Regions from separate parts of the Bacillus sp. TCT6 genome, predicted to be linked through region 1. Evidence: riboswitches for the same ligand, from Rfam matches in the RefSeq annotation. Region 1 holds a riboswitch; each other region holds the start of a gene.
The links. Region 1 has a riboswitch for magnesium ahead of mgtA (magnesium-translocating P-type ATPase). Riboswitches for the same ligand answer to the same signal wherever they lie in the genome.
Positions count from the first base shown of each region.

Region 2: another riboswitch for magnesium. It lies ahead of AC0ONG_RS06605 (P-type ATPase actuator domain-containing protein); the one in region 1 lies ahead of mgtA (magnesium-translocating P-type ATPase).
Region 3: another riboswitch for magnesium. It lies ahead of AC0ONG_RS27330 (FtsW/RodA/SpoVE family cell cycle protein); the one in region 1 lies ahead of mgtA (magnesium-translocating P-type ATPase).

Region 1 is NZ_JBVYHX010000001.1:3,824,811-3,830,398, reverse strand. Features, by position in the region: gene AC0ONG_RS19435 (MgtC/SapB family protein) at 1-303, opposite strand, end outside; gene mgtA (magnesium-translocating P-type ATPase) at 377-3,082, opposite strand; M-box (ykoK) riboswitch at 3,418-3,585, opposite strand; gene AC0ONG_RS19425 (hypothetical protein) at 3,754-4,293, shown strand; gene AC0ONG_RS19420 (DUF3932 family protein) at 4,328-4,579, opposite strand; gene rnz (ribonuclease Z) at 4,769-5,588, shown strand, end outside.
Region 2 is NZ_JBVYHX010000001.1:1,283,424-1,289,011, reverse strand. Features, by position in the region: gene AC0ONG_RS06615 (FbpB family small basic protein) at 40-180, opposite strand; gene AC0ONG_RS06610 (5'-3' exonuclease) at 537-1,403, opposite strand; gene AC0ONG_RS06605 (P-type ATPase actuator domain-containing protein) at 1,536-2,261, opposite strand; M-box (ykoK) riboswitch at 2,597-2,762, opposite strand; gene AC0ONG_RS06600 (DUF350 domain-containing protein) at 2,975-3,361, opposite strand; gene AC0ONG_RS06595 (glutathionylspermidine synthase family protein) at 3,354-4,592, opposite strand; gene AC0ONG_RS06590 (hypothetical protein) at 4,596-4,907, opposite strand; gene AC0ONG_RS06585 (hypothetical protein) at 4,991-5,440, shown strand; RNA gene ssrS (6S RNA) at 5,495-5,588, opposite strand, start outside.
Region 3 is NZ_JBVYHX010000002.1:55,149-60,736, forward strand. Features, by position in the region: gene AC0ONG_RS27320 (phosphodiester glycosidase family protein) at 1-970, opposite strand, end outside; gene mgtE (magnesium transporter) at 1,128-2,456, opposite strand; M-box (ykoK) riboswitch at 2,737-2,902, opposite strand; M-box (ykoK) riboswitch at 3,415-3,591, shown strand; gene AC0ONG_RS27330 (FtsW/RodA/SpoVE family cell cycle protein) at 3,778-4,905, shown strand; partial or broken gene AC0ONG_RS27335 (serine hydrolase domain-containing protein) at 5,133-5,588, opposite strand, start outside.

The DNA.
Region 1 (5,588 bases):
ACCGACAGCAGCTGCACACCATAAAGTAGCTGCCGTATTTAGCCCTCTAATACTAAAACCATCGCGGATAATAACGCCACCCCCTAAAAAGCCAATGCCACTAACGACTTGAGCAGCAATGCGGGATGGGCTAGCATCATGATCAAGCATGACGGATAATAAAACAAATATACAGGCACCAAGTGATACGAGAGCATTTGTCCGTAACCCAGCCATTCTGTGTCTCCATTGTCTTTCCATTCCAATGCAAGCTCCTACAATAATTGCTATAACTAATCTGAATACAATGTCGTACCATACCATCATGGTCACCTCCATATATAAATATGTGTTATGTCTTTTAGAATGAGCGGGGAATATCCACTCATTCTTATTTTTACAACCAGCTACGAAACTTTTTAATATAAAGCTTTTTTAGGAATTGTGTTAAAAAAGCGTAGCCTAATAGTATTCCTACTAACCAAGGAAAGTAGTTAAGTGGCAATGCTTGTAAACCAACGGCTGCACCAAGTGGTGAGAATGGAATATAAATCCCGATTGCCATAATAAGAGCGGTTAATAAAACGACTGGTGTTGATGCAGTGCTTTGAATAAATGGAATCTTTTGTGTTCTTATCATGTGAACAATTAAAGTTTGTGTTAACAATCCAACGACAAACCAACCGGACTGGAATAATGATTGCTCGCTCGGTGTATTTGCACCAAATACATTCCACATGACTACGTATGTGATAATATCAAATACGGAACTAATTGGGCCGATACAAATAATGAAGTTTCGTAAGTTTGCAGTATCCCATTTTCGTGGTTTTTCTAGAAACTCTTTATCCATTTTGTCCCATGGAATAGAAAGTTGTGAAATATCATAAAGTAAGTTTTGAATTAAAAGATGAATGGCAAGCATCGGTAAAAAAGGAATGAAAGCACTTGCTACTAACACGCTAAACACATTACCGAAGTTAGAGCTAGCTGTCATCTTAATATATTTTAAAATATTTCCGAATGTAGTACGTCCTTCTACAATCCCGGCTTCTAATATAGTTAAACTTTTTTCGAGTAGAATAATATCAGAAGCTTCTTTCGCAATATCAGTAGCAGTATCAACAGATATTCCGACATCAGCTTCACGTAATGCTACAGCATCGTTAATGCCGTCTCCCATGTAACCTACAGTGTGTCTGTTTCCTTGTAATGCGTGTATAATGCGAGATTTTTGCATTGGATTAAGCTTCGCAAATACAGTCGTTTCTTCAGCAAGTTTTGCTAATGCTTTATCTGGTAAAGAATCAATCTCGTAACCGAGGATTGGTTCGCCGATATCTAATCCAACTTCTTTACAAACTTTTCGTGTAACAATTTCGTTATCGCCAGTTAAAATTTTTACTTGTACACCATGCTTTTGTAATGCTTGAATTGCAGCTGCTGCAGATGGTTTCGGTGGATCTAAAAAGCCGATATATCCAGCGAGAATCATATCAGTTTCGTCTTTTACTGCGTACTCTTTATCATTTATGTTTCTATCTTTTTTATAAGCCACAGCAATAACCCGCATACCTTCACTATTCAATGTCTCGCTTAGTTTTTTGACATTTGAGCGTATTTCCTCAGTGAGTGTAACGATTTTTTGATCCACTTCAGTGTAGTTGCAAATTGATAAAATTTCTTCTACGGCACCTTTACAAACCATTGTATGTTCACCTGAAATATCTTTTACGATGACTGACATACGCCGGCGGGCGAAATCGAATGGAATTTCATCTAGCTTTTGAAAAGCTGATGGGTCAAATGTATTGTTTTCCTCTGTATGCTTAATAACAGCTTTATCTATTAAGTTTTTCAATCCAGTTTGATAGAAACTATTTAAATAGGCAAATTGTAAGACGCGATTGCATTCATTTCCCTTGGGATCTAAGTGACGAACAAGGACAACTTTATCTTCTGTTAAAGTTCCGGTTTTATCTGTACAAAGAATGTTCATAGCACCTAAGTTTTGAATAGAATTTAGCTGTTTTACAATTACTTTTTGTTTAGACATGTTAACGGCACCTTTAGCTAAATTAGCAGTTACAATCATTGGTAACATTTCAGGTGTAAGACCAACAGCAACGGCAATAGCGAAGAAGAAAGCTTCTTGCCAATCTCCCTTTGTGAATCCGTTAATGAGAAGGACGATAGGCGCCATAATAAGCATGAATGTAATTAAGAGCCAGCTTACTTTGTTTACACCTTTATCAAAGCTTGTTTCTACACGCTTTCCGATTACCTTATTTGCTAAAGAGCCGAAATACGTATCGGTACTTGTTGAGATGACAACAGCTTTTGCGCTACCACTTACAATATTTGTTCCCATGAAGCAAAGGTTTTCCATATCGAGTGGATTGTAATTTTTTTTCATGTTTTTCGGTAAGATATGCTTATTTTCTGTATGGTAGCAGTGTTCGTATTTTTCTATAGGAAGTGCTTCCCCTGTCAAAGAAGATTGATTAACAAATAAATCTTTAGCGGATACAACACGCACATCAGCTGGAACGATATCACCAGCTGAAAGGGAAATAATATCGCCAGGTACAAGCTCTTCAATTGGAATTTCTGTTGTGTAATTTCGATTTAAATTCGTTACATTTTTTGTTTCATGTACAAATCCATTTATTCTAAATACGCTCGCAGTTGTTCGAACCATAGCCTTTAAATTATCGGCAGCTTTTTGAGAACGAAATTCTTGGGAAAACCGAATCGTTGCACTAAGTAGTACCATTGCAGATACGACAATTGTTCCTTGTATGTCATCTGTGAAAAAGGAGAGTGCCCCAAGAGCTAATAAAACGAAAATAAATGGATTTTTAAATGCCAGCAGAAATTGAATGTACCACGGCGCCATTTTATTATGAGCTATTTCGTTCGGACCGTATAAAGAAAGTCTACGAGCCACTTCTTGTTTAGATAATCCATCTTGTGTTGTTTCTAGAAGTTTTAACGCAGAGATTACATCTTGTGTTGCAACCTCCACTAATAATTCGTTATTTGTTTTCATGCTATCTTGCTCATAAGCATGCTTTGTTTCTTGTCTTTGTAAATTAAACATCGGTAGTTCCTCCTCTGTCATGAAGGAGGAAACAATCTGTTACCTAACTAACTATTTGAAATGGTGAGGAACAGTTTCTTTCCTACCTACATGATGAAATATGAATGTAAAACGTATGGGTATCTGGGCCGAATCATCAATTGCCAACTGTTCCTCACCTCCGTACAATTTAGTAGTTTCTGAATATGCTATGTTTGTTTCATAGTAAGGTGCATATAGACGTAAAAAGACCTTTACTCAAAACGAGTAAAGGTCTGAATTCGCAGTTAAAAGAGTCCACAACAAAGACTGCTAGTAGACATAAATAAAAACAGTTTTTGTGTATGACAAAATACATGCACCTCTCCCTCGTTGAGTTTTAGCACTGTATAGCATAGGTACTGAAACCAGCTACGTTAAAAAAGGCCTTCATTCCGACCTTTCCTGTTGACCCATTGGCGTCTCTCGACATTTTTGGGCAGCAGCGTTTCTCTATACAGGAGCCTCACCTAACAGAGACCATATTCAATTACATGTTGAATGTTAGCACTGTAAAATCGTAGTGTCAATATCTTTTTTATCTGTGTTTTTAAAATATTAAATGGATTTATAATAGATATATGGGATGAAATACATGATATTAATTATAAATAATGTGGAAAATAAATATTTTTATAAAAGGGGAATTTGTAATGGTACCACAAAATTTTATTATAAATATTGAGAATCAAAAGTGGTTGTTTAATGAGCAGGAAGATTTATGTTCTCACGGGGAAATTTATTTAAATGTGGATGGAACGATTATTACGCGGACAGGTATGGATGAGGAATGGGGAATAAGTGAATCAGCTTTAGCTCTGTTACGAACTTTAGATAAAGAATATATTTGTGATATTGAAAATGAAGAGGGGCTTATTTTGCACGGATGTGGCACTATGCTCATGTTAGGATGCCCAATTTCAATTCATTGGACTATAAACCATATAGGTGAAAATGTGGTTTTAAAGGATTTTGTCAAAGTTATTTCTACTGATCAAAAGGCTATATACTATGAAGGGCTTCATATAGAATTGAATGAAAATGAATATAGAAAACAAATTGTTTCTTTTGCACTACAAGCAAAAGAATTATTTAATAAATCAAGTGAAAAGATAATTTTAAATGAGCTTGAGCGAAGTATGTATACCGACTTTTGGACGGAATATGATCATTTGTTAAATAAGTATAAATAAAAAAGCACTGTAACCAGTGCTTTTTTATTATAGATTACGAGATTGTAGGGTTTTCAAAAATAACAATCTCTGAACTGTTTGTAGTTGAAACGCGTTGGGCGTAATATGTTAAAGCTGAAGAAATATATGCTGGTAACGTATCATTTGTATGTGATGTTGTATATTCATGGATTAATTCCTTTAAAGTTGTCCATTCTAATTGTGCTGGGTGATCAGACACGAAAGAACTTACCCAGCGATCAAATGAAGATGAAAAATCAGTTTGTAAACGAAATACTTCTTTCATAATAAAACGCTCCCTTAAAATGTAGTATAATTATTTTACCACAAAACACGAACGATTGGTAAATTTTTTAAGTATAACGTTCGTGTTATATAGTTGTCTAGATGATTGGTTATGTAAATTCGATTTGCCATTTGAAATAACATTCCGTAAGATGAGAGATAGAGTATATTTAGAGCTGGAGGAAAGAAAGTGGAATTTGTATTTTTAGGAACTGGTGCAGGTGTTCCTTCAAAAGGAAGGAACGTTTCAGCAATTGCTTTACAATTGTTAGAAGAACGAGGACAGACTTGGTTATTTGATTGTGGCGAGGCCACGCAACATCAAATATTACATACATCGGTACGTCCGCGCCGCATTGAAAAAATATTTATTACGCATTTACATGGCGATCATATTTTTGGATTGCCTGGTTTATTAGGTAGCCGTTCATTTCAAGGAGGAACTACGCCTTTAACGGTGTATGGACCGAAAGGAATTAAACAATTTATTGAAGTGGCATTATCGGTAAGTACGACACATGTGAAATATCCACTTGAAGTTGTGGAGATAACAGAAGAAGGTACCGTATTTGAAGATAATGAATTTTATGTAGAAACGAAAAGATTGTCACACGGTATAGAATGTTTTGGATATCGTATTGTAGAGAAAGATATACAAGGTGCTCTTTTAGTTGATAAATTGCTTGAGATGGGTGTGAAACCAGGTCCAATCTTTAAACGTTTAAAAGATGGAGAAGTAGTTGAATTAGAGGATGGCACGATATTAAATGGAAATGAGTTTATCGGCCCACCTCAAAAAGGAAGAATTATTACTATCTTAGGTGATACGCGATATTGCGAAGCGAGTAGGGAGCTTGCGCAAGATGCAGATGTACTTGTCCATGAAGCGACTTTCGCAGCAGAAGATGAGCAACAAGCGCATGATTATTTTCATTCCACATCTAAGCAAGCTGCGAGCATTGCACTTCAGGCAAATGCGAAGCGATTAATCTTAACTCACATTAGTTCTC
Region 2 (5,588 bases), 2.5 Mb from region 1:
AAAAAAGATAGCCTATATAGGCTATCTTTTTTATTTTATTTAATTACTGGCACCACTATATGCTACATGTCGTTTCTCAATTCTTTCTTCAATTTCTTTCATATTTTCTTTATTATTTAATAGTGATTGTTTATTTTCAATTAATAATTGTTTAAAAGATTTTCTCACTTTTTTTCTCATTTTCATTGTCCTCCTTGGGGGATGGTTTATATAAAAGATAAAGAATTATCTGTGTGTCCTTATAATAATTGATTGTTGTGAATTCTATTTGAACTTCATATGAAAATTCCGTTTATTTTCTGACAACTTTGTGAACACGAAAAAAAGACTCTCTAAAACTATGTTGAAATTAATTCACTTCATTATAAAAATTACTATTTCCATCAACTTTTATCATTATATCTTGTCGAAACATTTATATATTTAAAATTGATTTCGACATAATTTTATTTACTATAATACTGTTTACAAAAACAAAAAGAAGGTGTTGCATAAGTCAAAGTTCGACTTATGCAACATCCCTCTTTCCAAACTATTTATAGCATATTTATTAATATTTCAGGTCTTCCCCAATTCATTTCTTCACAAACAAATTTAAGTTTTTCTTCATCCATTGTGTGTAGTCCCTCTTCTAGTGAACATGAAATTGGAACTTCACAGTGAATTTGTGCTAATTGCAACGAAATATTTAAGTTCTCTAAATCACTTTCAATCTTCGTACGCTGCGCTTTCGTTAATGATTCTACATTTTCTAGTACAGCGGATACTGTTCCGTGCTCTTGAATAAGCTTATACGCTGTTTTTTCACCGATACCTTTTACACCTGGATAATTATCACTTGTATCTCCCATGAAAGCTTTTGCATGGACGATTTGCCACGGCTCTACACCTTTTTCTTCCATGATTTTCTCCGGTGTGTAATATTCGTAATTTCCAATTCCTTTACGCAGAAGCATAACTGTAACGTTCTTATCAACAAGTTGAAGTAAATCTGTATCACCAGTTAAAATATAAACTTCAGCTTCATTGCAATATTGTTTTGCAAGCGTACCGATACAATCATCGGCTTCGTAGCCTTTCATACCGATAACTGGAATGGATAATTTCGCAGTCATTTCTTGCACTAAATCAAATTGAGGAATTAATTCTTCTGGTGGCGCTGCACGATTTGCTTTATAATTCGAGAACGATTCTGTTCTAAATGTCGTACTTCCCATATCCCAGCATGTAACGATATGTGTTGGTTCGATCGCTTGCGTAGCTGTTAACAAGTGTTTCATATAACCATGAATCCCGTTTGTAGGGGTTCCATCTTGTCGTTTCATAAATTGTCCGTAAACACTTGTTGCGTAAAAAGCACGAAATAATAGTGCCATACCATCAACTAATAATACTTTTTTCATAATTCCTCTCCTATTAAAAAAATAATAACCTCACGTTATCACGTAAGGTTATATAAATAGATTACCATTCTACGTTTTTGCTCAACTTTGTCTATTATACATGGTTTTTGTATATTTAGCACCATTAACACATTAAGACATCCTACTACAACAAGTATGCAATATGCCTGAATACGTATTTTTTCCAGTAGAAACAACGACAGCCTTTGCATTTCCACTAACAATATGCGAACCTTTAAAACATACATTTTCAAGCTCAAGTGGATTATAATCTTTCATCCGTTTTAATGGAATAAATCGTTTACGTTCAAGGTGATAGCAGCTTTCAAACTTCTCTATACTCGCTTCGTTTCCCGTTAACACAGACTCATTTACTAATAAATCATCTGCATAAATAATACGTACATCAGCTGGCACAGCATCTCCAGCCGAAAGAAAAATCATATCTCCAGGTACAAGTTCTTGCACTGGTATCTCCATCATTTTCAGTTCACTATTTAGCCCTGTACTACTAGAACATTCTACTCTAGATACAGTAATCGTTTCACGTTGTAATTCATCACACACACGTTGTTTTGAAAAACCTGGGATCATGCCACCAAGCTTCATCATTACTTCTGCAAGAAGTGCTCTTTTTGAAGTTAGTTCATTTCGGCCATATACTTGAATACGTTTTTGTGCCTCTTTCATTGATAGTCCGTCTCTTGTTGTTTTAAAATATGCAAATACAGATTTTACATCTCTTGTTGCAATTTCAATTAATAAATCTTTATTTTTTTGAAGCATTGTTTGTTCTTTTATTGATTTTTTACTTAGTTTATATGACGTGTTACCCACAGTTTTGTTTGCATATAACATATTATCGTCTCCTCCTTTACAACATAGGAAGAAACGCTTTGTTTCTCAATTTATCCACTTTACTGTGAAAGTGTCTAGCGCTTTATAAACGCTACATTGTGATAAATATAGAGGGAGGAACAAATCGTTTCCTGCCTACATCATATATTTTTGATTTGAAGTATATGGGTAACGGAACCGAGTCAGAATTTGACATGCTCCTCACCTCCTCGTTTAATTTTATAGTTTATACTATGAAATTACTCATAGCTTGGTAACAAAAAAGACCCCTACCCTTAAGAGAGTAGTGGCCATTACATACACAAATAAACGATTTCTAATATAATTAGAAATCTACGGACCTCTCCCTCACCGAGTTTTAGCACTGTATAGCATAGGTACATTACCAGCTACGTTAAGAAAAACCTTAATTCGATCATTCCTGTTGACCCATTGGCGTCTCTCGACATTTTTGGGCAGTAGCATTTCTCTATACAGGAGCCTCACCTAACAGAGACTTATTTTCATTACATTGAAAATGTTACTCTTATTTAAAATAGATGTCAACCGTAGCCTACAATTTTTTCAAAAGGTATGGCAAACTAACATATATAAAGTGAAACTTTAATCAGTGGGGTTTTGTTCATCCCCCACTGATTATTAGCCCTCACCAATCGGGCTGCCCGGCAAATAGCGGAATAAAATAAAAAACTTTACGTTTAAACGTAAAGTTTTTAATAAGTTATACAGCCAGCAATTACAATCCCAATTGAAAGCGATAAAAACATAAGAAAAAGACCGACTGCTTGATTATCTTCTTCAAGACTTTTGTTTATATTAAAGCGTGGTGTAAGCCACTCAGCTAAATAAAAAACGATAATTTGAGCCAAAATCCCAACTGCTCCCCACGAAATCATATCAAGAAGTGAAATTGAATTAGCTGCTGTCGAATATAAAACAATAGCTAACCCAAGTAATCGTCCTCCAAGCACATAGCTTACCGCCTTATTCCCTTGAGCCATTAACTTAAATTCCTTAACTTTCGTTGTCACTTCCATCAAGAACAGACCAATACATAAAAGTCCGAGTGTTACTGCTAAATATGATAAAAAATTAATCATTTTTCCCCCTCCTTTTTATACCTACCGGTAAATAGTACGATTCATTTCCTGTAATCTTTTCTCCCGCGCGAATACCGATACTACTTGCTTTTCCAGCAATTAAAAAAGAACCAAACACATACGACAGTTTCTCCATCCCTTTTTCTGTTTCCAAGGATACGACTGGAAGTTCTATATACTTTTGAAATATCGGCAGTGAAGTTTTATACGTTTGATGTGCATTTTGAAGCATAATATTTTCATCCTTATCGCGAATCGTAATTGTATCTCCTTCTCTACCAAATGAAGGTTTTTGAACGAAAGAACCTTTTCCTAAAAATAAATCTGGTTCTAAATATGTAGGTAACATATATTCTTTAATCCACTGTTGTTCCTCGTTTGTATAAAAGACCTCTTCTTCTGCTAACCCCCAAATAAGACACTGAATTGATTTTGGCTGAAGTAAAAATGCTGACAAAGGATTTATTATAAAAAGCTTTCCGGCTTTTACAAGTTGCAGCAGTTCCACACCTACCAAATCTCCTGTTTCAGGATCTTGATCCTCAATTAAATCTTCTATCGGATATGTTTGACGATATAAAACATCAATCTTCGCCCCATCTTTATCAACTAGAGCACCTTTCGTAATTCTAAGTTCTGACATTGGCACTACTTTATTTTCAACATGGCATAACTGACTTAAATACATAGTCGTATTCCAATCCTCAATATGTTCATGATGTGCTGTAAAAACAACATTTGGATTGTCTAATCCCTTTGTCGCTTCCATTACAGCTTTCGTAACACCAGAAGATAGTAATCGTTCTTGATCCGAGTTTGGATCATCATAACCTAGGTTTTCACAAACTTTTCCATTCATTTGAAAGCATTCCATAATAAAAGTTGGTGTATCACTATTAAACTCAAGCATTTTAATTTGGTTATCAACCGTTATAACGAAATCAAATCGTGAAATAACAGATTCAGGATATAATCCTTTCATTCTAATGAATGATAAGCTCGCAGGAGGAAAACCAAGCTCAAGAAGCTGTTCGTCACTTAAATTTCGCAAAAGTTTAGCAGTCTTAAAAAATATTTTACCCATTCGTTCAGTCGCTAAGTGTAATTGTTCCAAAGTCTGATTTGTTATAGAAAAAACATGAAACAAACTATATTCACATTCATATAAATCCGACCAAAAATTCGGATATTTTAAATAAAAATCTTTTCGATCCCTTATGTATTGCGACATATTTTAGCCCCCAAATCCTCCCTTTGAACCGCTTCCAATTCCACCTTTAAATTCAGCAGACGATTGATACGATTTAAACGCCGATGAATTTTTAAAAGTGGATTTATTTTGATAATATCGCCCACCATAGAAATAATGCCCACGATAACCTGAACTACTATCATCACACTGCCATACCCCAAGTTCATCATCCCAATCCCAATCAGAACAACTATTATCATTCGGTTTTGGGGGAAGATCTTGTGCGCAACCAAATAAAGTGCCAGTCATTAAAGACGTTACGACACCACCTACTAGCCATTTCGTTTTTGTCACCTTCGCACTCCCCTTTTTAAATTCTATTCCTATTATATAGGATGGCATGATAAAGTAGAAGAAAAAGGAAGAAGAGGGATGAAATGCGCTTAGAATATCGACTTAATGATGAAACGAAAGGGTATCCTGCTTTATGGAACTACGCCAATATTTCTAATTCTGAAATTATCGCACGCATGACTTGTGAATATTTTATTAAAGAGAAAAATACTTATGTTGTTACTGCAACTTCGGTTGATCCAGACGGAACAGCAGTTATTTATATTCAAAAAGAAGTTTTCGCCAATGACCCTTCAGACCCTACATACTCCCACATCGGTTTTGAAATTAGAGAACTAAGTGAAACGAGTTCAAGCTTAGTAGATAGTCAAGATGTATGGAACTACGAAGAAATTTTACCATCTCTTCATTCAGATATTATATATATTCAGCGAGACGGCATGTCTATGGAATTCTCCTTGGATTCAAGAGAGATTGATGAAGACAGAAAGTGCTACATTTATTACGGAAACTTCACAGGTGAATCAAGATAATATTGATATATCTATGCAACAAAAAAACCTTACGTATAAAACGTAAGGTTTTTATATAGCCCCACATATGCCGTTCTCTCTAGATGTCCATAAACCTGCTCTCACAGGTGGATGCTCTCACAAATGTTTGTAACTTCCTTCTTAAAAA
Region 3 (5,588 bases), on a different contig from region 1:
GATCTTCATGTGATAATGTAGAAGGTGAATTTATAACCTTTCCTCCTAAATATAGAGTAGCAGAAGAACCACCATCCATAGCCATTGCATTTACTGCTCCTTTTTCATATAGAATATCTTGACACTCTTTTAGCGTGGCCCCTATGCTATGTGTTTGCCTACCGTCTATTACCAGAAACATTATTGTGCCATCTTCTTTTTGAGCCATAATACTTCGTGGAGCAGAACCCCAACCACCGTCTCCTTCTGTAATCATTTTTTCTCCATTCACAATTAGCTGTGGCATAAATCCAGCTGCGGAAACGATTTTTTTATCCAGGAGTTGTTGTGTAGAATAATTTCCTGTTATCATTTGTCCAAACTGTGTTAAACCTGTAATAATTGTAGGGGTATGTCTATCCATATTTGTATCAATAGCTTTCCCGTTTTCTATTACAATTCCAGTAGCAACATTTCCTCCACCCCTTCCTGTTTCATCAGCAAATCCACTTGCATTCACAGCAACAAATGCATCATTACGTTTTGCCATTACACTAATTTTTTCTCCCCTGTTAGCACCCTGTGTTCCTTGGTGGCTAACAAGTTTAACATTGAAAGGATTACTAATAGTGACTAACTTTCCTTCGAATAGAAAGCGACTATCTTTATTACTTTTAATTGTTTCTACATCAATTTCTAATGGCTGACTTTTTAATTCTTCTAATCTTTTTCCTACTATTTTTTTATAAATATGCTCATCACTGTTTGACCATTTCGGATGATTAATTCTATCTTGCAGTTTATCTAGTTCCTTTTGGGATAGGAGTGTATATTTCGCATATTGTGGATGCTGAGAAGTTAGTATACTCCCAGCGATTGTTATACGAAGCTCTCGGCCATAGCTAGTACCAAATAATATTCCTATGCCAATAATCATTAAAATAGAAAATAGAAGCAAGATTCTTTTGAAGATTTTTCTTAGATGTTTCATAGTTTTATCCTCCAGCATTCATTACTTTCAATAAATCCATTAAAATATTATTTATCTAAAGACAAAAGTGTTTGATTTTCTCATTACTAAATTTCCCACTATATTTTAGTAATCAAGGCAAAATACTTATTCCACATTTGTTTTTTTCAGTGTATATTTACAAATTTAATAACGCTTTTGCAACCATGAAATAAATTACTAATCCTGTTCCGTCAACAAATGTTGTAATAAATGGACCTGAAACAACTGCAGGATCCAGTTTTAATTTTCTTAGAATTAAAGGTAAAACAGCTGCAACAAGAGAGGCCCAAATAACAATAAATAATAAAGTGATTGCTACAACTTGTGCAACTTCTGTTCCAACACCTAACATATAAGCACGAGTGAGTCCAGCTACCGCAAGTGCAAGTCCAAGAAGCATACCAATTGCAAATTCCTTTTTCATTACACGAAAAATGTCTTTAAATTTCACCTCTCCAATACCAATTGCACGAGTAATTGTTGCTACAACCTGTGTTCCTGTATTCCCTCCAGTACCTACTAATAATGGAACAAAGAAAGCAAGGGCAACTACAGTTTCAATTTCGTTTTCAAAATACTTTAATACTGTACCTGTATATGCCTCAGCAACAAAAAGAAGTAATAACCATGGTAGACGTTTTAAGAAAATGCTCCAAATGCTAGCTTCAAAGTAAGATTGATTTAATGGTTCACTTCCGCCTAACTTTTGAATATCTTCTGTAGCTTCTGCTTCCATAACATTCATTACGTCATCAAATGTTATAATACCAATCATTTTATTATTTGCTGTTGTGACAGGTATTGCTGCTAAATTATAATTCAGTAGCTTTTTTACAACTTCTTGCTGATCAATTTCAGCTTGTACTGAAATTACCTCTTGAATCATGATAGTAGATAATATCTCTTCATCTGGTGCTAGTAATAACTCATGTATGGAAACGATTCCCTTAAGATAACCGTGATTATCAAGAACATAACTATAAGATATTGATTCTACATTTTTAGAATGTTCCCTAATGTACTTCAATGTCATTTTTACTGACCAATTTCCTCTAACTGCAACAAAATCACTTGTTACAAGACTTCCCGCCGTTTCAGGTTTGAAAGTCATCAATTTTTTCACGTTATGTTTTGTAATTTTATCTAGATACGCCATTAATTTAGCCTGTTTTTCTGGATGAACCGCTAGAAGTAAATCTACTAATTCATCAATCGGTTGTAAATTTAGCAACTTTTTGGCTTTATTTTCAGATAAGTGAATTAAGATATTATATTTTTCTTCTGCACTCATATATTGAAGAATTTTAGAGCTTTTTAATACAGGTATTGTATTTAGCAATATGACTTGATCTTCAATTGAAAACTGTTTTACTTCTTGTGCAATATCATACGATGGATGACGTAAAACTTTCTCTGCATCCAAGTTATTTTTGGTTATAAGTAATTCCTTTAATAATTTCTTCATGTTAACTCCTCCTCATATTGCTAAGGGAGACTCTAGAGTTTCATGAGTGGTTTTGTTTTATTTTATCTGTCTTAAATTTTTTATTAAAGCAATAATAGTTACATTGCAATCAATTCATTAGTTAGAATTACCTCCTTTTTGAATATAGACAAGATAAAAATAAATAACATTAAACAGAAAAACCTTTACTCAAAAAGGAGTAAAGGTTTTTCACAATACAAATAAATGATTATTAAGACAGCTCTGCCAAAATCACAGAGGTGCCTTTCTATCAAATCGTATACCACTCCCTCGTTGAGTTTTAGCACTGTATAGCATAGGTTTTTATAACCAGCTACATTAAGAAGGGCCTTAATCCGACCGTTCCTGTTGACCCATTGGCGTCTCTCGACATTTTTGGGCAGCAGCGTTTCTCTATACAGGAGCCTCACCTAACAAAGTTTATTGAATTACTTCAAAATTTAAACCAGAATTTAATATTTGTCAACTGACTTTCAATTCCATTCATAAAAAAATCTTTTATAGAAAATGAAATTATATTTTATTATAAATTTAAAATTCCCCTTAAAAAACATAGAATTCAAATAGATTTAATTCGAAGAAACGTAATAAAGCATATGAAACTTATTGTTTTTAATCAAATTCCAACTTTATAACAAAAGATGAATAATTAGTCATTCTGTATATCGAAAGAACATTCATAAAAAAATCTTCTTTTATGATTAAAATCTTCTTTACTGTTTATCAAATTTATATGGTTAAACTACTTAATCAAACGATTCACTACAAGTCAAAAATATGTACTTATACGGAATGATTACATACATTTTTTCATATCATTTCTCAAAGGACTATAAAGCAATAAAACAAATAAAATTAGCAATATGGTTGCTTGACAAGCAAAAAAAATATATTTATGCTTGGCTTGCTACACGAAACAAACACATAAAATTTATATTGCTTAACCTGTTAGGTGAGGCTCCTATGCAAACACAGGCTATTGCCCAAAAATGTCGAAAGACGCCAATGGGTAGAACAGGAATTGTCGGATTAAGGCTCTTCTTAAGATAGCTAAGTAATGAATTTTCATTACTTTACGTTGTATAGTGCCAAAGCTCTACTAGGGGGAAAAAAGCCTTATTTAGTCATGCCATTTTGAATCCCTCTAGTTACATACTAGGGGGATTTTTGCGTGAAAAAACAGGGAGTAAGCGATAGAATCTTCCCAAACAAAAGTCATATTTAGTAATTGACGAGAACAAGATTCTATTCATTAGCAAATGTAATATTATGTTTTGTTTTAAATCAGGAGGATATTAAAATGAAAAAAATATTAAAAATCGATTATCTATTGCTCCTTCCTCTATTCATAACATGTACTTTAGGTATTATCATGATGTATAGTGCAAGCTCCATTGTCGCTGTCCAACATTACGATTATACCAGTAGACATTTTGTTGATTCTCAATTAACAAAGCTACTTTTAGGAACAATAGGGTTAATAGTTTGTGCTTTACTCCCATATGAAATATGGAAAAAACGAATAGTCTCAATCTGTATTATGGTTGGGGGGATTTTTTTATTAATTATGGTTTTATGGAAAGGAAAAGTGGTAAATAATGCTCAATCATGGATCTTTGGAATACAGCCAGCTGAATTTCTTAAATTAGGAACAATACTTGTAACAGCCCGTTTTTTTGCATTACGACAAGAACAAGCTAAAAATAACTGGAGTGGTATCGGAAAACTTTTATTTTTTTTAACTACAATTTTTTTTCTTATCTTTAAACAACCAAATTTAGGATCAGCACTTTTAATATTAGGTATAGGTTTTAGCATATTTCTTTGCTCAGGAATAAATATAAATCTACTAATCAAAAGAACTGCCATCGGTTCTATTTTGTGGTTACCTATTTTATATTTTTTAATTCAATATAGTTTGTCAGAAGTTCAAAAGACACGTATTACTACAATTTTCAATCCCTTTGTTGATGCACAAGGAAATGGATACCAGCTTGTAAATTCTTTTATTGCCATTGGCTCTGGAGGAATCACTGGTCATGGATTTGGAAATAGCATACAAAAAACAGGTTATCTTCCGGAACCACATACTGATTTTATAATGGCAATAGTTTCTGAAGAACTAGGATTTATTGGTGTATTTATTATATTGGCTGGAGTCTTGACTATAGTACTTCGCTCCTTAAAAATTGCACAATTATGTGTAGATCCATTCGGCAGTTTTATAGCAATTGGTATAGGATGTATGATCGGTATGCAATCTGTAGTAAATTTAGGTGGTATTACAGGACTATTTCCTCTCACAGGTACCCCATTTCCATTTGTAAGTTTTGGTGGAAGTTCTTTAATGGTCAATTTAATAGCAATGGGAATATTAATTAATATTTCAATTTTAAATAAAATCAATTTCTATAATCATAATATATAATTTTTATATATTAATTTAAAAATTTTTAAAATTTGACCTCATTAATTACTCTATATTTAAAGAATTTCTAATTATTTTTTAACTGTATAAATATTAATATTTATGTTCATTTTAATACGAAAAAAGGCAGGCATAAATATATGCTTGCCTTCCGTTCTCAAAATCAATTAAACCAAAAACAACGTGAGGTTAACCAAATCTAGATACTGTCTTCTACGCCCTATTTTTTACTTTTCTAAAAAAATTCCTGCTATTTCATTAGCATATTTTTTAGATTCAAATCCATCATAGTTACTTAGTACTACAACAGACAAATATTCTTTTAGAAACCGCATGAAGTGTGAACGATAACCTGGCCAGCTACCTGAATGTTCGAAGTATCGATAGTTAAAACCTTCTGCAAGCCTTAGCCCAAAAGCATAATCTACATTATCAATAATCGTCTCCCCAGTTGGAGAAATTTCCGGACCTATTTCGCTCATTTTTTTAACAAATTCTTTTCCACCAACGGTACCTATATTTAAATTCTCTCCCCACTTTACTAAGTCTTCAACTGTTGAATGAACTGCCCCATCTCCTGTATGTTCCCAAGGGCTTTCATGGATTTTATATGCTTCTTTTTCATTCTTCGAATATGCACTAGTAATTGGTATAGTAGTTGGGTGGTAATCTAAAATTGTTGT